Regions from separate parts of the Methylophilus sp. VKM B-3414 genome, predicted to be linked through region 1. Evidence: predicted binding sites of a transcription regulator. Region 1 holds the regulator's gene; each other region holds the start of a gene.
What was found. The regulator sigma-54, encoded in region 1, starts transcription at its own class of promoters, with help from an activator protein. The targets are predictions, from matches to a motif close to TGGCACNNTTCCTGCT.
Positions count from the first base shown of each region.

Region 2: a site for sigma-54 is predicted at 2,345-2,360, ahead of Q9292_RS03575 (TorF family putative porin). Genes of this name have one in related genera too.
Region 3: a site for sigma-54 is predicted at 2,233-2,248, ahead of Q9292_RS01035 (CmpA/NrtA family ABC transporter substrate-binding protein). Genes of this name have one in related genera too.
Region 4: a site for sigma-54 is predicted at 1,953-1,968, ahead of Q9292_RS00530 (ammonium transporter). Genes of this name have one in related genera too.

Region 1 is NZ_JAVTLI010000006.1:87,308-92,033, reverse strand. It holds gene lptC (LPS export ABC transporter periplasmic protein LptC) at 1-598, shown strand, start outside; gene lptA (lipopolysaccharide transport periplasmic protein LptA) at 621-1,271, shown strand; gene lptB (LPS export ABC transporter ATP-binding protein) at 1,280-2,023, shown strand; gene Q9292_RS06775 (RNA polymerase factor sigma-54) at 2,030-3,574, shown strand; gene tyrS (tyrosine--tRNA ligase) at 3,620-4,726, opposite strand, start outside.
Region 2 is NZ_JAVTLI010000003.1:276,724-281,449, reverse strand. It holds gene Q9292_RS03585 (ammonium transporter) at 1-905, opposite strand, end outside; gene glnK (P-II family nitrogen regulator) at 921-1,259, opposite strand; gene Q9292_RS03575 (TorF family putative porin) at 1,320-2,273, opposite strand; gene Q9292_RS03570 (accessory factor UbiK family protein) at 2,530-2,778, shown strand; gene Q9292_RS03565 (YifB family Mg chelatase-like AAA ATPase) at 2,824-4,323, shown strand; gene Q9292_RS03560 (DUF1993 family protein) at 4,337-4,726, shown strand, end outside.
Region 3 is NZ_JAVTLI010000001.1:210,114-214,839, forward strand. It holds gene ntrB (nitrate ABC transporter permease) at 1-687, opposite strand, end outside; gene Q9292_RS01035 (CmpA/NrtA family ABC transporter substrate-binding protein) at 708-2,009, opposite strand; gene Q9292_RS01040 (nitrate- and nitrite sensing domain-containing protein) at 2,393-3,661, opposite strand; gene Q9292_RS01045 (ANTAR domain-containing response regulator) at 3,726-4,415, opposite strand; gene Q9292_RS01050 (transporter substrate-binding domain-containing protein) at 4,390-4,726, opposite strand, start outside.
Region 4 is NZ_JAVTLI010000001.1:111,845-116,570, forward strand. It holds gene gluQRS (tRNA glutamyl-Q(34) synthetase GluQRS) at 1-618, opposite strand, end outside; gene Q9292_RS00520 (DUF3301 domain-containing protein) at 625-933, opposite strand; gene Q9292_RS00525 (hypothetical protein) at 1,105-1,701, shown strand; gene Q9292_RS00530 (ammonium transporter) at 2,045-3,235, shown strand; gene Q9292_RS00535 (hypothetical protein) at 3,421-3,687, opposite strand; gene draG (ADP-ribosyl-[dinitrogen reductase] hydrolase) at 3,665-4,543, opposite strand; gene Q9292_RS00545 (NAD(+)--dinitrogen-reductase ADP-D-ribosyltransferase) at 4,548-4,726, opposite strand, start outside.

The sequences.
Region 1 (4,726 bases):
GATTGCGTTAATGCTGTTGCTGGCGCTGCTGACCTTCTGGATTAACCAGAATGTGCAAGAGCAAGCACTCAAAATGAACATACTTAATCGCCAAGCGCCGGACTACATGTTGTACAACTTTGTGAGTACCCGCACGGATGCGTCCGGTAATACCAAATATGTGCTGGCGGCCGCAAAAATGCGCCACTTTCCTGCCAATGACTATACAGAATTGCAGCGGCCACGCTTTACCCAGTTTGGCCTGAACAAGCCTTACACGCAAATTTATGGTCAGCAAGGACGTGTTTCCGCCAATGGTAAACTGGTCGAGTTTAGCAAACAGGTCAAGGTGATCCGCCAAGCCTCCGCCACCAAGCCAGAAACACAAATGCAAACCGAGCGGCTTTGGCTGGAGCCGGATACCGAGGTAGCACACACAGACCAGCCGGTGGTCATCCGCCAAAAACCGGCGACAGTGATTACAGGCACGGGCATGCGTTTTGATAACCGGGCTGATACCATGCAATTGTTTAACCGGGTACATGTGCATTATGAGCGTCCACCCGTCGCCAGCAATTTGGCAAGCCCGGCCCAGGCGTCAAACACAGAACGCCAATGACCGTTGATTATGGAGAAATGAGTTGAACACGCACAAGCCCTTATTTTTAGCGATCTGCATGAGCGTATGGGCGCTATTGTCCATGCCGCTGAGTGTGCTGGCCGAAGAATCCGACCGAGATCAACCGATAGAGCTTGAGGCGGATACCGTGACCGTGAACGATGCTAAAAAAATTAGTATCTACACGGGCAACGTGATTCTTAATCAGGGCACTTTGCAAATCAAGGCGGACAAAATGATCGTACGCGAGGATCAGGACGGCTTTCAACATAGCACCTGTACCGGCAACCCCACCACATTCAAGCAAAAACGTACCGGTAAAGACGAGTGGATGCAAGGCAGTGGTCAACGTATCGAATACAACGCCCGCATGGATAAAGTGCAACTGTATACCAATGCCTGGGTTAAACGTGGTGAAGACATCGTGACCGGGGACTACATCAGCTACGACGCCAATGCCGAGTATGCCGAGGTGATTGGCGGCACCAAAGCCAACCCGAACGGGACGGCTGGCAGCCGCGTCAAGGCCACCATACAGCCTAAAAATAAAACCACACCGCCTGTCATTGACAACAAGCCAACCTCTCAACAGGGATTACGGATGAATCGCTCCTTGCAACTCAAGGTCGAACCTGCCCCTGCCGAAAACACTGGTGAGCAAGGCAAAGAGTAAGCTTAAAGATGGAAACCATGGCAGCAGATCAGAACCATTTGCAGGTTAACCGCCTGAAAAAAACCTATCAGGGCCGTACCGTCGTCAAAAACACGACGCTTGAGTTACGCAGTGGCGAAGTGATCGGCTTGCTGGGTCCCAACGGGGCAGGCAAAACCACCAGCTTTTACATGATTGTAGGGTTGGTTGCGCTGGATGAAGGCAACATTACGCTGAATGGCGCCGACGTGAGCCGCGCGCCCATGCATGAGCGCGCGCGCATGGGCTTGGCTTATCTGCCCCAAGAAGCATCCATTTTCCGCAAGCTCAGCGTAACCGACAACATCCTCGCCATTCTTGAAACCCGTCCCTATACGGAAGAGCAACGTGAGGCGAGGCTTGAATCCTTGCTGGATCAATTGCATATCCAGCACATCCGCAACAGTCAGGCCGTCAGCTTGTCTGGTGGCGAACGTCGACGCGTTGAAATTGCGCGCTGCCTGGCCACTGACCCTAAATTTATTTTGCTGGATGAACCGTTCGCCGGGATTGATCCGATTGCGGTGATCGAAATCCAGAAAATCATCCGCTACCTGAGCAGTCAGAATATTGGTATTTTAATCACCGACCACAATGTGCGCGAAACGCTGGATATCTGTGACCGCGCTTATATTGTCAATGAAGGCGCTGTGTTTGCAGCAGGCACGCCCGATGAAATCATTCAGAACGAAGGTGTGCGTGAAGTGTATCTGGGCAAGAATTTTAGGCTGTAATCCGTCATGAAACAGAACCTGCAATTACGTATTTCGCAAAATCTGGCGCTGACGCCGCAGCTGCAGCAATCGATCCGTTTGCTGCAACTTTCCACGCTGGAACTGAACCAGGAACTGGAAACCATCCTGCAGGAAAACCCGTTACTGGAAATGTCAGACGGTGAAGAAGGCGAGTTTGAAGATAACACACCGCCTCCCCCCACTGTAGAAGCTGAGCCGACAGATGCCAGCTCGTTTGACATGGCAACGCAGCAAGAGATCACCGCACCGGCAGAAAGTCTGCGTGAAGACTTGCACGATGAGCTGGGCGGGAGCGAGAGCGACCTGCCCAATTTAAACGAGGAATTCACGCCGCCAGAGTTTGAAGATGATTATGAAGAGTTTGGCAGCACCAGCAACTGGGACGAAGCCGGACGCAATCATCAGGAAGACGAAGACAGTGACTTTTCCAGACAGGAAACCACCAGCATCAGTTTGCGCGAGCATCTGATTGATCAGATACAACTGGCACATTTATCGCAACGTGACATGAGCCTGGTCAAACTGCTACTGGATAGCATCACTGATGATGGCTATCTGGAGCAAGATCTGCAGGAGATTGTGGAGCACTTGCCACTCGAACTTGAGGTCGAGCTGCTGGAACTGGAAACCGCCCTCAAGCTGATCCAGAATCTGGACCCTGTAGGCGTAGGTGCGCGCGATTTACGCGAGTGCCTGCTCTTGCAACTGACGCGTTTGCCGCAAGAAACGCCACACTTGCAAACCGCCATTGCCATTGCCAAAGACCACCTGGCGCTGCTTGCCAACAAAGACTTTGTCAAACTGCGCAAGGTGCTTGGTTGCGATGAAGCGGTACTCAAGGCGGCGCAGCACCTGATCCGCCAGCAAAACCCCAGACCCGGCAGCGAGTTTTCCAGCTTTAGTCACGATCACTTTATCCAGCACGATGTGGTGGTTAAAAAAATCAAGGGCATTTGGGTCGCCTCCTTAAATGATGGCGTGATCCCCAAACTGCGCATCAACCAGATGTATGCGGACATCCTCAAGCGCAACCGCGAGAGTTCAGGCCAATACCTGCAAAGCCAGATGCAGGAAGCCAAATGGATGATCAAGAATATCCAGCAGCGTTTCTCGACCATTTTGCGCGTGTCGCAAGCCATTGTAGACCGCCAACGCAACTTCTTTGAGCATGGTGAAATAGCCATGCGCCCACTGGTACTGCGTGAAATCGCCGAAGAACTCGACTTGCATGAAAGCACAGTTTCACGTGTCACCACGCATAAGTATATGCTCACACCGCGTGGCGTCTATGAACTCAAATACTTCTTTGGCAGCTCGGTAGCCACAGACGCAGGCGGCTCCTGCTCTGCCACCGCCATCCGAGCCTTGATCAAGCAAATGGTGGCCGAAGAAAACCCGAAAAAGCCTTTGTCGGACAACCAGATCACCGACACACTGGCACAACAAGGCATCGTCGTTGCCCGCCGTACCATAGCCAAATATCGCGAGTCCCTTAATATTCCGCCCGCGAACTTGCGCAAAACGCTCTAAACAAAAAAGGCCGCAGATGCGGCCTTTTTTGTTTCTCAGCTCCGATCACCTGATTGTGATCTTGGCAAATTTACGTTTACCCACCTGTGCGATCACTGTCACACCTTTAGTCAAAGGCAGATTCTTATCATCCACCTTGACGCTGTCGAGCTTGACGCCGCCTTGCTGCACTGCGCGCATGGCTTCACTGGTGCTTTCAACCAGGCCCGCCTGTTTTAACAATTGGCTAATGCCGATGCTGTCGCCTTCAATGGTCACTTCAACTTCGGGCACGTCATCCGGGATGCCGCCTTTGGCACGGGTCTGGAAGTCCTGCAAGGCTTTTTCAGCCGCGGCTTGACCATGGAAACGCGCCACAATTTCTTGGGCAAAGCCGACCTTGATATTGCGGGGGTTTGCGCCACTGGCGACTTGCGCCTTCCATTCGGCAATGGTTTCCAGCGTCGCAAAAGACAGCAAATCAATATAGCGCCACATCAGTTCATCTGAAATCGACATGATCTTGGCAAAAATAGTCTCTGGCGCCTCGCTAATGCCAATGTAGTTACCGAGTGATTTGGACATTTTATTGACGCCATCCAGCCCTTCCAGCAGCGGCATCATCAGCACACATTGCTGCGACTGGCCGGCCTGCTTTTGCAATTCACGCCCCATGAGCAGGTTAAACTTCTGGTCGGTACCACCGAGCTCAAGATCCGCTTGCAGGGCGACCGAATCATATCCTTGCAGTAACGGGTACAGAAACTCGTGAATCGCAATCGGTTGATTACCCTTGAAGCGTTTGGAGAAGTCATCGCGCTCCAGCATGCGGGCCACGGTATGGCTGGCAGCCAGCTTGATCATCCCCGCCGCACCGAGTTCACTTAACCAGTTGGAGTTGAAAACAATCTCGGTTTTGGTAGGATCCAGTATTTTAAAGACTTGTGCAGCATAGGTATCGGCGTTGGCCTTGACCTGCTCCACGGTTAAGGGTGGACGGGTGGCGCTTTTGCCAGTCGGGTCACCAATCATGCCGGTAAAGTCACCGATCAGGAATAAAATCTGATGGCCCAGATCCTGCAACTGGCGCAATTTATTAATGAGGACGGTATGACCCAGGTGCAAGTCGGGCGCGGTAGGGTCAAAGCCAGCTTTCACACGTAACGGCTTGCC
Region 2 (4,726 bases), on a different contig from region 1:
GCAGAACCTGTTGCCAATTGTGTATTGATCAGCACCATACCGGCAATGCCATCAGCAGCCAGTTCACTACCGACGTTAAAGCCAAACCAACCTACCCACAGCAAGGAAGCACCAATCATGGTCATCACCAGGTTGTGCGGAGGCATGGCTTCTTTACCGTAACCAATACGTTTGCCCAACATGATGGCACCAATCAAGGCAGCGATACCAGCGTTGATATGTACGACAGTACCACCAGCAAAGTCTTTGGCACCCAGCTCTGCCAGGTAACCACCGCCCCATACCATGTGTGCGATTGGGATGTAGGCAAAAGTCACCCACAATGCCGTGAACAACAATACAGCAGAGAACTTCATACGCTCAGCAAAACCACCAACAATCAACCCCGGTGTAATGGCAGCAAATGTCAGCTGGAAGGTCAAGAATACATACTCTGGAATCGTGCCAGACAAACTAGCAGGTGTAATACCCGCCAGAAACGCCTTGCTTAATCCACCGACAATCATGTTACCTTCGCTAAAAGCCATGCTGTAACCATACGCAGCCCACAATACAGAAATCATAGAGAAGACAACAAACACTTGCATCAGCACTGACAACATATTTTTCTGACGCACCAAACCGCCGTAGAACAACGCCAGGCCAGGAATCGTCATCAAAATCACCAGCACAGTGGCAACAATCATAAACGCGGTATTACCCACATCCAGCGTTGGGACTGGTGCTGCTTCAGCAGCAGGGGCAGCTTCGGCCGCTGCAGGCGCTTCGGCCGCAGGTGCCGCATCAGTAGAAACGGTTTCTTGTACTGTGATGGTTTCGGTCACAGTTTCTTCTGCATAACTGACTGGGCATGCCGCCAGACCCATCACGGCGACCAGCGATAATATGGAAAGAATTTTCTTCATAACAGAAGCCCTTTCTTATAGCGCATCCGGACCGGTTTCGCCGGTACGTATACGGTAAACTTGTTCCAAATCGAAGACAAAGACTTTGCCATCGCCGATTTTGCCTGTTGCGGCTGCTTTTTCAATCGCGTCTACGACCTGATCCAGCATGTCATCTTTGATCGCAACTTCGAGTTTAACTTTAGGCAAAAAATCTACGACATATTCAGCACCACGATACAACTCAGTGTGCCCTTTTTGACGGCCAAATCCTTTGACTTCAGTGACAGTGATGCCTTGTACGCCGATATTGGACAAAGCCTCACGCACCTCATCAAGCTTGAATGGCTTGATTATTGCGGATACAAATTTCATTTGCTTCTCCCGTTGTTAACTCTGGCAGGCACATGCCCGCCAGATCTAAAACTTGCTTACTTAGAATGTACGGCCTAATGTTAAAACAAAACGACCATCATTCAGGTTCTTAAATTGTGTTGATGGTGCTCCATTAAAGCTTGAGCCGCCATAGCCATTACGACCCCAATAACGAGAGTTGTCTGACTCAATCCAGTAGACCCCAGCATTCCAACCTTCAGTAGCACCAATTTTGAATGCTTTACTCAAACCAATCTTCCAGTCTGTGTAATCAGGATTAGTAGCGCCTGATGTAGATGCGCTAGGTGCTGAACCACCACCGATTGCAGAAAAGTCAGCATTAGGGTCTAGTTTACCAGCAACATTTAAACGTCCAACGTGAGCAATAAGCGTTAAATCCCACCAAGGCAATGGATACGCAGCATTCAACTCAAAGTAGGTAGATCCTTTAGTACTACCATCCCAGCCAGTATCTTTATCTGCACCGAACCAATCAGTTAAAGTGTAAGAAACTTTCGCACTAATCCAATCATATGAAAGACCTGCGTTGAATTCATATGTATCCCAACGACCACCCTTCGGAGTTTGACTTTTCAAAGTGCCATCTGGATTGTTATCACCTGTAAATTTATATTTCTTCCAAGAGCCACCTGGATAGAAATATCCATAAACACCAACGGTGTAACCCAGCTTCTCAACAACTGGGATAGAACCGTTGAACCCAGCATATAAATCAATCTCTGTGTTAGCATCCGGATAAGTGTTTGGTGTTACACCAGACCCCCATACCCCTGCATAAAAACCACTTGAATGAGTAATATCCATACCGCCTTGGGCAGTGGGCTTGTGCCATGATTGTGAAATACCGCGAAAGTAATAATCAGACACCAAAGCAACGTTACCAGTGGCAGTCCAGTCAGATTTGGCTTCTTCCTTGGCTTCTTCAGCTGCGTATGAAACTTGTGCAAATGACATTGCACTCAATACTGCTGTGAGCAAAATAGATTGACGCATTTATAGGTCCTCTCTCTGTGAAAATCTTGATCAAATTGTTGTAAACGAGAATGAAACAACATTGACCTAAAAGCAAGGCACGTGCCAACCCATATAAACATTAAAAATCAATATCTTAATTAAAATACTTAAATTAAATACTTACATTAGCAGCACAACAACATGTTTTTAATTGAAAACACATAAAAATCAACCATTTACACCCCTTTTTTCGAGGGCCTTACATGCTAGAATGTGACCCTAAGGAGAGCCTGCCATGCTATTTTCAAATGAAAAAATTAAAGAATTATCTTTTAAAATCAAACAACTAATTGATTCAAGCCCCATTTCAGAGCTTGAAACCAACTTGCATGCACTAATTCAGGGCATGCTCCCCAAAATGGAACTTGTTTCGCGCGAGGAATTTGATATTCAGGCCGCTTTGCTGGCACGCACGCAGCAACAATTAAAACAGCTTGAAGAAAAAATCAGCCAGCTAGAACAAGCCGACACCGCCAGAAAGTAAAATTTAATTTACAATTGTTAGCATTCTTTGGTGCGGGAGTGCTACATGAGTTTGGCCGTGTTATACAGTCGGGCCCTGAGTGGGATGGATGCACCAGAAGTGGTGGTAGAAGTGCATCTCGCCAATGGCCTGCCCAGCTTCACTATCGTCGGGCTGCCAGAAACCGAAGTGAAAGAGAGCAAAGACCGGGTTAGGGCGGCGATTCAAACCGCACAGTTTGAATTCCCGGCGCGGCGGATTACAGTTAACCTGGCACCGGCAGATCTGCCCAAAGAGGGTGGCCGTTACGATTTGCCGATTGCGCTTGGGATTCTGGCAGCCTCCGGGCAATTACCTAAACAAGCGCTGGCCAACTATGTCATCGCTGGTGAGCTGGCACTAACAGGCGAGTTAAGGCCGATACGCGGCGCCCTGGCGATGACTTACCAACTGATTCAGGGCCCGGCGCACAAAAGGGCGGCGATTTTGCCCCAGGAGAGTGCGCATGAGGCAAGCCTGGTTGAGGGATGTTCCATTTTTGCCGCGAATAGCCTGCTTGAAGTCTGTGCCCATCTGTCTGGCAAACAATCGCTGCCCCCTCACCCGCTGGTGCTGTCAGAATCCTCGTTAAGCTTTCCGGATTACTTCGAAGTCAAGGGTCAATTGCGCGCCAAGCGCGCCCTGGAAATTGCCGCGGCGGGCCAACATAGTTTATTGATGAGCGGCCCGCCAGGCACAGGCAAAAGCATGCTGGCGAACCGGTTTAATAGTATTCTGCCTGACATGACTACGCAGGAAGCGCTGGAAAGTGCGGCAATTTTGTCACTGACCGGCCAGTTTCCGGCCAGCCAATGGAAAAAGCGGCCATTCAGGGCGCCACATCACACCGCCTCTGCCGTGGCACTGGTGGGTGGTGGCAGTGTGCCCAGACCCGGAGAGATCAGCCTTGCCCATCACGGCGTGTTATTTTTGGATGAGCTGCCTGAGTTCGACAGGAAAGTGCTGGAGGTGCTCCGCGAGCCGCTGGAAAGTGGCAATATCACCATTTCTCGGGCAGCCAGACAAGCAACTTTCCCGGCCCAGTTTCAATTGCTTGCAGCGATGAATCCTTGTCCATGCGGCTATTACGGGCACTATAACCAACGCTGCCGCTGTACGCCTGAGCAAATTCTGCGCTATAAAAATAAACTTTCCGGCCCGCTGCTGGACAGGATAGACATGAATATTGATGTGCCATCACTCAAGCCAGAAGAGTTGTCACATGACCATCATGGTGAGCAGAGTACAGCCATTCGTGCGCGCGTGATTCAGGCGCGAGAGCGTCAACTGACCCGCCAACAGAAACCGAATGCAGCCTTGGGTGCGCTCGAAATTTCCACCCATTGCCAATTGGGTGAGCAGGCGAATCACTTACTGCAAATGGCGGTGCAAAAGTTTTCACTTTCTGCCCGCAGCTATCACCGCATCCTCAAGGTCGCCAGAACCATCGCTGACCTGGCCCAGGCCGAACACATTCTGGATAAGCATATTGCTGAGGCGCTACAATATCGGCGTCATGACTATTGAAAGCGTATTCCACATGCAACTTTATGATGCCAGTATCGCCCCGCTGATTCGTAACCTGCAAAATCTCGAGCACATTCTGCGGCAAGGGGAAGCCTATGCAGAACAGAAAAAAGTCGCACCAGAAGTGCTACTGAATAGCCGCTTGTATGTGGACATGTACCCATTAACCAAACAAGTGCAACTGGTGAGTGACATGAGCAAAGGGGCGGGTGGACGACTGGCTGGCATAGACATTCCGCAATATGCGGATGATGAAGCAAGTTTTGAACAGCTCTACGCCAGAATCACTAAGACAGTCGCGTTTCTCGAAGCCATCAAGCCTTCACAGCTGGAAGGCGCCGAACATAAAGAAGTGGTGTTAACCATACGTAAAGTGGATCTGACCTTCACCGGCTTGGATTAT
Region 3 (4,726 bases), on a different contig from region 1:
GGTGATGACTTTCCACTCGGACAGGTTCAGTACCTTGGCCACGTTCATATAGTCTTGCGGCACTTTGCTGACACCAACGGCGGTGTTGATGATCATGGGCCAGACGGCGGTGATGAAAATCACCCAGATTGCGGCCGGGTTGGCCGCTTTGAATACCAGCAGGCCGATCGGCAACCAGGCCAGTGGGGATACCGGCTTGAGCAGGCTGATAATCGGCGCCGCCATTTTTGACATAAAGGCATAGCGGCCGATGATAAACCCCATGGGGATGCCGACAATCGCTGCCAGCGCAAAGCCAGTGGCGACGCGTTTTAGCGAGTTCAGGATGTTCCAGCCGATGCCCATATCATTCGGGTTGTTGATATAAAACGGGTCGCTAAACAGCTCCACCGCCGAATGCCAGGTCTGCACCGGTCCTGGCAAGCCCTGAGTCAGGGCAGCCACGGTAGACCAGATGGCGCCAAAGATCAGCAAGCCAATCACAGGCGGCAACAGTCCTTCAAACACGCGTTTGGCCATTGCCGCCCATGCCCCGGCTTTTTTACTTGCCGGGGTGGCTGCTGTTGCGGTGGCCGAGAGAGGGCTCACCACCGCGACAACCGGTTTTGCTTGCTTGGCTGGCATTCCTTTGGCAGCCTGCTCACTGTTTTGCATGATTTTTTCCTTGTTAAAGCTGACGACACTCATGGTGACTCTCCTTGAAAGAATTACGCTTTAACCTTGAAGCTGTTGGCATAGGCTTTGGGGTCTTTACCATCCCAGACCACACCGTCAATCAGCTTGCTGCTACGCATCACGTCTGTCGGCACGCTAATGCCCAGAGATTTGGCGGCTTCGGTATAAATATCAATGCGGTTCACCTTTTTCGCCACGCCGAGGTAATCCGGGTCAGACTTGAGCAAGCCCCAGCGTTTGTGTTGGGTCAGGAACCACATGCCGTCTGACAGGTAAGGGAAGCTGACCTTGCCGTCATTGAAGAACTTCATGTAGTTGGGGTCTTCCCATTTTTTGCCGATACCATTGTCGTAGTGGCCGAGGAAGCGACCTTCAATCACTTCTTCTGGCGCATTGACATAGGCTTTGCCTGCGATCAACTTGGCCACTTCGGCACGGTTTTTGGTCGCATCAATGTAGCGTGAGGCTTCGAGGATGGCTTTGGTCAAGGCCAGCGCGGTATTCGGGTTCTTGGCGATAAAGTCAGCTGTGGTGCCCAACACTTTTTCCGGGTGGTCTACCCAGATATCTTGTGAGGTGGCGACGGTGTAGCCGATCTTGTCGTAAATGGCACGGGCGTTCCAGGGTTCGCCCACGCAGTAGCCATCCATATTGCCAATCCGCATGTTGGCGACCATTTGTGGCGGTGGTACGACGATTGTTTTCACGTCCTGCATCGGGTTGATGCCATAAGTCGCCAGCCAGTAGTACAACCACATGGCGTGCGTGCCGGTGGGGAAGGTCTGGGCGAAAGTAAAGTCGCGGTTTTCGTTATCCAGCAAACGTTTCAGCGTCGCGCCACTGGTGACGCCTTTTTCCTTAAGTTGGTTAGCCAGCGTGATGCCCTGGCCGTTGTTGTTCAGCGTCATCAGCACGTTCATGTCTTTTTGCTGGCCGCCGATGCCCATTTGTACGCCGTAGATCAGGCCATACAACACATGTGCAGCATGCAATTCACCATTGACCAGCTTGTCACGTACGCCTGCCCACGAAGCTTCTTTAGACGGCACAATCTTGATGCCATATTTTTTATCAAAGCCCATTTGCGCGGCGACAATAATCGGCGCACAGTCCGTCAGCGGGATAAAGCCGACTTTCACTTCGGTGATTTCTGGCGCATCTGAGCCGGCCGCCCAAGCCTGGCTACGGATGGCGGAAGGCACCATATTCATCATGGCGGCAGCACCAAACGCGCCTGCCAGCGTATTCATAAAGAAATGGCGGCGTTGCTGGTTCACCTGGTCCACTGGTGTTGCCTCGGCGGGGGATACATTTTTTTTGTCAGAACTGCTCATGTCGGCTCCTTGAGATTTGATTCGAAAAAGGGGTTCGGAAAATACAAAACAAAAAAGGCGTCCTGAATGCAGACCGTGGTCTACACTCAGGACGCCTTTGTCCTTATCTTTGCCAGCCGTGGATGATGAAACAGCAACGGCTAGTCAGAAATTCAAACTGGGGTTTCCAGTTATCTTACTACAAGCAACGCACCGCCTTTGGTAAGTTGCTTGATTTCATATAAGCAAAGCCTGTGCCAAGTGGGTTGTTGTTTTTAAATGGTTGATTTTTATTGGGTTTTAACGGAACTTTTTTCAAGTAGGGCTTAAGAAGGGGGCATGCCTCTCGCACCACGTGGGTGCGGATGCACCAATTTGAAGGTCTTGGAGCGTTGTGAAAACCGTTATCGCGTCACGGTGTGATGGGCCAGAATATTTTCGGCCACATCAATAATTTTACGGTTCTGCTCCATGGCCAGGCTACGCATGGTTTTGTAGGCTTCCATTTCATTGAGGCCGCGCGTACTCATGAGCAAGCCCTTGGCGCGTTCAATCAATTTGCGCTCGGTCAGCGCCTTTTTGGTGTCTGACAGCTCTGTTTCCATGTCGGCAATTTGCCGGGACTGGTGTTGCAGCAAGGCGATCATAGACGCCATGGGATAGGTTTGCGAGGTGTCATGGGCCTGAAAGTTCAGCGCATTTTCGATGGGAATCGCCAGGTTGAAAAACGTGCTGTTCAAGTTGGCCTGCGGACTGGCCTGGATAGTTTGCAGGTACTGCCGGGTTTGCTCGTAATCTTGTTTGGCCTGGCGGGTGAGCCCAGCCAGCAGTTCATGCATGGTGTCGACCAGCTGGCACTGAATCTGCCACATCTCGCTCAGGCGGCGGCTGCATAAGTCAAACCAGAGGTCGGCATGGCTGGGGGTGAGGGTTTGTTGGTCGCGCGCGCTGGTCAGCTTGGCGCGGTACTTGGCATGTTGCTGCTGCCAGTCACTGGCTTGCCACTGTTGCCAGGCCTCACACAGCTCTTTGCTGCCAAACTGGCACACCAGTTCAAAGTGCCGTTCCTGCTGCGCAATCAGTTCAAACAGCTTTTGCTGGTGCGGCAGTTGCAGGCTGCCAGAGCCAAATAAATAAGCGCCTACCGCACGCTCCTGCCCGGCAAACTCTTTGCCCTGAATCAGGTTATACAAGGTGAGCAAACAGGTGGAGATCTTGCTATTGACCGAGCTGTCGGTGATCTCGAATATCAGCGCAATCAAGCTGCCGATCAAGCGGTTAAAAGATTCGATGCTATCGGCAAACGAGATATTGAGCAGGGTGATTTGATGCCGCAGTGTGGTGAGCTGGTCCAGGCCCAGCAATATCCAGGAGATCAGCGTCAATTGCTTGGCATCGGCGCGGCTATTTTTATCCAGATGCTGCTGCAACGCTGCCCGGAAGCCGGTTTCTATGGCTTGATTCTGTGCGACAGCTTCTGCGCGCTCAGTGGCAAACCGCTGGCCACCGGAGGCAATATACAGACAACTGGCGCCGCGCTCAATTTGCAACTGGTGAATCAATTGACCAATTTTCTCAACAAACGCAATACAGCTATCCAGGCGCTCAAGCTCCTCGATATGCCTGATCTTGGCCAGCGTAATCGTTTGTGCGGGGGAAATGTCGGTATTCATCAGGCTTGATAAAGCAAAAACTGTGCGCAGGCTGCAACATGCAGCCATTTAAAGGGCCTGCATTCTAACGGGATTTGGCTGGATTGGACAGTAGACCGTCGGTTTGCAGCAGCGACCGTGCAATTTCTTCCACCGTCACGCGCTTGAGCATGGCTTGTTCGCGCAGAATTTTATAGGCCTCGACTGCACTAATGCCGCGCGCATGCGCCAACATGGCCTGGGCAGCACTGATTTCGCCTGCGGCTTGCAGTTTTTCTTCGAGCCGCAGGGTCCGTTTGCGCAAGGTTTTCAGTTGCTGGCAGTGATGCATGGTCATGATCAACGTCGACAGCAGCCCCTTGGCCTGCAACGGCCGTACCAGCATGCCATGGCAGCCCAGCGCGGTGGCTGTTTCCAGGGTGGTCGGGTTTTCATAATCCAGCACCCCAATCAGCGGGATCGCCGACTCTGGCGTTAACCAGGGCAGTTTCTTTTTGGCGCTGGCTTGGGCATCAAGCAGAAAAATCACCAGCTCGGTTTGCGCGGGTAGCTCAGCCACCGGCGGCCATAGCGCGACCGTCTGGCAGCCAATCCGGTGCAGTTGCTGTGTTAATACCTCGCGGTTTTCGTCCTCAGGATGAAAAATCGTGATGCAGGCATGCCGCAAATGGCGGAACAGCTCCAGCGTAGAGCGCGGCGCCTGCGCCTGCTTGGCCTGGCGCTGACCAGGGTGAGGGGCGGCGGGTGACTCAGCCAACGCGATACTCCGCCGCATAAGGCAGGTTGTTCCAGCTGGCGCCTGGGTGCGTCACCAGATAAGGGTCGGGGATCACTGCTGCGGCACCGCCACCGGCGATGATCTCGAACTGGCCAGCCGCATTGACGCGCGCAATGCGCGGGTGTAGCCGGGTATGGTGGTTGCCGGCATCAATGGCAATACGGCCTTGCGGCGCGTCAAATGCGCGGCCCAGTAGCTGTGGCAACAGGGCATCATATTGGTCGCTCCCGGCCGCGCGCATCGCTTCGGCAAACAGGTGGGTTTGAAAATATGCTGCTTCCCAGGCCATATTAGGCGCAATCTCGTTG
Region 4 (4,726 bases), on a different contig from region 1:
GATCTGCCGCGTTGTGGACTGCAGCAGGTCTGCACCGCGCACCACGTGGGTCACGCCTTGCAAGGCATCATCAACGACCACGGCTAACTGGTAGCTGAACAGACCATCGGCACGCTTGATCACGAAGTCTCCGATGTCTCTGGCCATGGCATGTTGCTGCCAGCCGACAATTCTGTCCGCAAAGCCGATATTGATAGCAGGCGTTTTCAAGCGCCAGGCAGCTGGTGTGTCTGGTTTAATGGGATGTTGCAGGCAAGTGCCAGGATAAATGGCACCTTCAATGCCCAGTTGTGTTGAGCTGTCGGCAATCTCCTTGCGCGAGCAGGTGCAAGGGTATGCCAGGCCCCAGTTGCGTAACTGCGCCAGGGCGTGCTCATAGTGCTCGGTGCGTTCACTTTGGTAGACGATTTCCTCATCCCAAACAAAGCCATAATGCTGCAGGGTGCGAATGATGTCTGCGCTGGCGCCGGCGACGCGGCGGGTGGTGTCTACATCTTCTATACGCAGCAGCCAGCGGCCGCCCTGGCTTTTAGCATCGCAGTAACTGGCGACGGCGGCGACCAGTGAGCCAAAATGCAAGGGGCCGGTAGGCGAAGGGGCAAAGCGGCCAACCACCATGGCGTTTTACTGGGTGACGTAAGGCGGAATATGCCAGGCCACCAATTGGCCGCCCCGCAATTGCAGATGACAGGCCATGCGCTCAATGCCCTGGCTAGAGACGTCAAAGGTATACGTGCGCTGTAACTGCATGCGTCCATTGCCGTCCCTGGCAAAACCGACGCGGGCGCAAGCCACGGTTTCATCCAGAAACTGCAAATGGCAGCGCTCAGCCAACTGGCGGCCAATCTTGAGCGCGATCTCACGTTTCGAAATCGTATCCATCCAATACCATGCGCCCGCCATCAAAATGGCTAATAAGGCCCATTCAGCCATCGTTGTTCTCCTTTAAGACGATTATCTTTTTCAGTGTATGATGACCAATAATCCGTTTCATATTCATTTCATTCTTATTTAGTGTTGTTAACGATGAATTCAAGCCGCGAAGCAGATGCGATTCAAGCTTATTATAATTTATTGCACAGCAAGGGCGCTGATGCTGCCATCATGGCACAGCGCGACGCGGTGCTGGCTGAGTTAACGCCGCTATTAAAAGACCAAGAGTGCAGCAGCACGGTCTACCGGCAAGCGGTGGACGATTGTCTGGCCGACAAAGAAGCCCAGCGCTGGCCAGAAATCCTGACCATTATCCGCGAGTTTTATCCTTTTTGGCGCGGCGATGTGAAAGCCGTCATGCAATATGCCGATACTGTCGGCTTTGAATTACATCCTATTGGTTGGCAGCCGGCGGTGATTGATTTGCAGTCCGTTTGGCCGGCGTTGCAGTCCGAGAAGTTTGAAACAGCAGAATTATGGCCGCTTAACGGCTACGTCAAAGCGCTCAAATCCATGGAGCACAAGCAGGAGATGGATATTGAACTGCGTACGCGCATGGCAAAGCTCATGTTGTTGCGCTTGCGTGAAGCACCACTCACAGAAAAAAACGCCTACCGCATCACCGCTGACGCAACCCTGCCGCTATTTAATCTCAAAAATACCCGTCACCTATTTTTAAACGCGGTGCGTGAATTTTACTATTTCTGGTCTGCGCATCCTGATGCGGTCGAAATGCTCAAGCAATTGCAACCGGTCGAGATCATATAAGTCTGTCCCTCCTCCGTATTGGCATACGACGATACGGTTATCCACCGCTTTATCCGTGTTTTGTTGACGCAAACTCTCGATGAGTTCGCATGGCATGCCTCATTCATCAGCATTTGAGCATCTTTAAGTACTTTTGTTTAAATATGCCCTAATTTGCACCAATAATGTGCAATGCACTTTTGATTGAGTTATTTTGGGGCGTTTTTGCCGGTGCCCAAACTCCACTCCTTTTAAAATCAATCACTTAAAAATGGCCTGATATTTGCTTGAAACCTGCGCATTTTAAAAAGGCGTGTCTTTCAAACAAAACGCCAATCAATAATTATTGAATTCGGAGAGCGAAATGGAATCATTAGTGACAGCTAATGACGTCCTGTTTGTATTGCTGGGGGCCATCATGGTCTTGGCAATGCATGCCGGTTTTGCCTTTTTGGAGGTCGGCACAGTACGTCAAAAAAATCAGGTGAATGCCCTGGTTAAAATTATGGTGGATTTTTGTGTGTCTACTATTGCCTATTTTTTTATTGGCTATGGTATTGCTTATGGCATCCACTTTTTCAATGGTGCCGAAACACTGACCGTGCAAAACGGTTACGGTCTGGTCAAGTTCTTCTTCTTGCTCACCTTTGCCGCCGCCATTCCTGCCATTATTTCTGGCGGCATTGCTGAGCGCGCCAAATTCAACCCGCAACTGGCCGCAACATTTTTGCTGGTTGGCTTTGTTTATCCGTTTTTTGAAGGCATTGCCTGGAACGCTCATTTTGGGTTTCAGGACTGGCTGAAGGTCAGTTATGGTGCAAACTTTCACGACTTTGCCGGTTCGGTGGTCGTGCATGCCATGGGCGGCTGGATTGCCTTGCCTGCGGTGATACTGCTGGGCGCACGTAATGGTCGCTATACCAAAGATGGCCGTTTGCATGCGTATCCACCTTCCAATATTCCATTCCTCGCTTTGGGTGCATGGATACTCACTGTAGGCTGGTTCGGTTTTAACGTCATGTCCGCCCAATCCATACAAGGCATTTCCGGCCTGGTAGCGGTCAATTCACTGATGGCGCTGGTGGGTGGCACGCTGGCCGCATTGCTGCTGGGTAAAAATGACCCGGGCTTTGTGCATAATGGACCGTTGGCTGGTCTGGTGGCTGTCTGTGCCGGCTCGGATGTCATGCACCCACTGGGCGCACTGGTCACTGGCGCAGTCGCTGGCACCTTGTTTGTCTGGGCATTCACCCTCACGCAAACACGCTTCAAAATCGATGATGTGCTTGGTGTCTGGCCGTTGCACGGCTTGTGTGGTGCCTGGGGCGGTATCGCGGCAGGTATTTTCGGTGCGACCAGTCTTGGTGGCATGGGCGACGTCAGCCTGATGAGCCAGCTGGCAGGTACTGCATTGGGTGTAGTGATCGCGCTAGTGGGCGGAACCATCGTTTACGGCGCATTAAAGAAAATCGTAGGTATCCGCCTGGATGCCGAGTCAGAGTTTGATGGCGCGGATTTGAGCATCCATAAAATCCCGTCGGTGTCTGGGGATTAAGGCCTATCACTTTAGAAATATGTTGATGCTGTTTTAGTGCAGTCATCAACGCTGAGAGGGATGGTGCCGCAGGCAACTCTGCGACGCAGTGTTGACCAAGATGGGCTGTCCCAACCAAACAGATAGGGTACTGGCGTCAAAGCCAGTCATGCGCTGACCGTCAACCTCGATGAGTGGCCGCCGGATCAGCAGTGGTTCGGCGCGCAGCATGGCCAATGCGTGTCGGCATCCAGGGTGGCCGGATCTATCTCGCCATCCCTGATTTTGGGGGCGGCCGGATTAAACCAGGCGTGCACCGGCAATGAGCCAAAAAATTGCAGCAGGCGCTCACGTGTCCAAGGCTCGGTGAGCAGATTTTTGGCAATCACCGTGTGTCCGGCCGCAGCCAGTTGGGCTTTTTGCCGACTGTTGTTGCTGCAACCGGGTTTTTCATAAAACAAGATGGTGCTCATCTAGACCTCCTTGCAAGAGTGCGGGCACTTGTTGTTCGATTTCCTGACGGATGGTGAGTGGCAGGGCATGCAGCCAGCGTTCAGGAATGGCCTGACTGCCATAGCGGGCACCCGCCAGCATGCCAACAATGGCGCCGGTAGTGTCGGCATCTTCACCCTGGTTCACGGTGCCAATCAGGCAGTCTTCAAAATTGTCAGTGTTGAGAAAAAAATGCAGCACGGTTTGCATCGTGTCAACAATATAGCCGCTGGCCCGGCCCGGATAGGGGTCGAATTTGAATGCCGGGTACTGTTTGACCAGTGCTGCCGCCAGCAAGCGGCAGGCCGCACCACCCTGGCCATTGAACAGTGCATGCACCATGCTGCCCAGCGTCAGGCAGGCGGCATCGGACAATGGGTGGTGATGGGTGAGGTGCGCTTGTGCCAGCGTGATTTTTTCAAACTGGTCTGGTAGGTGATAGGTGGCGATGGCAATGGGTGCCATGCGCATGGCCGCACCATTGCCGCCATCAGCTTCGGAAGGCGGGCCTTGTACGCTGCCTTCCAGCAAATAGCGGCGGATGCCGCGTCGGCAGGTATTGCCCACATCAATCGGCTGGTTTTTCAGCCAGTCAACAAACATGCGTGCGGCCGTTTCGGCATGCCAGCCATTGTGGCTTAGCCAGGCGCGGCCCAGACACAGCGACATTTCGGTGTCGTCGGTAATCTGACCGGGTTTGAGCTTGAGCCAGCCACCGCCTGTCATGTCGCGATGCTGGCCTCGGCTGGCGATTTCTCTGGCAGTCATAAACTCTACTGGTGCTCCAAGCGCATCGCCAACGGCCATGCCCAGATAAGCGCCCAGCGCACGTTGCATGAGGTCAGGCATAGCGGGCCATGACCTCGTATTCGCCACCCAGCGCGATGACTTCTTCCTCGCCGCCCAGTGGGCTGTGTTGCAGCAAGCCGGGAAACAGTAACAGTTTGACCAGCGGCACTTCCACTTGCAATATCCAGTCACCAAACTCGTCGGCGCGCTCGCGGTTGCGGGTAAATGACA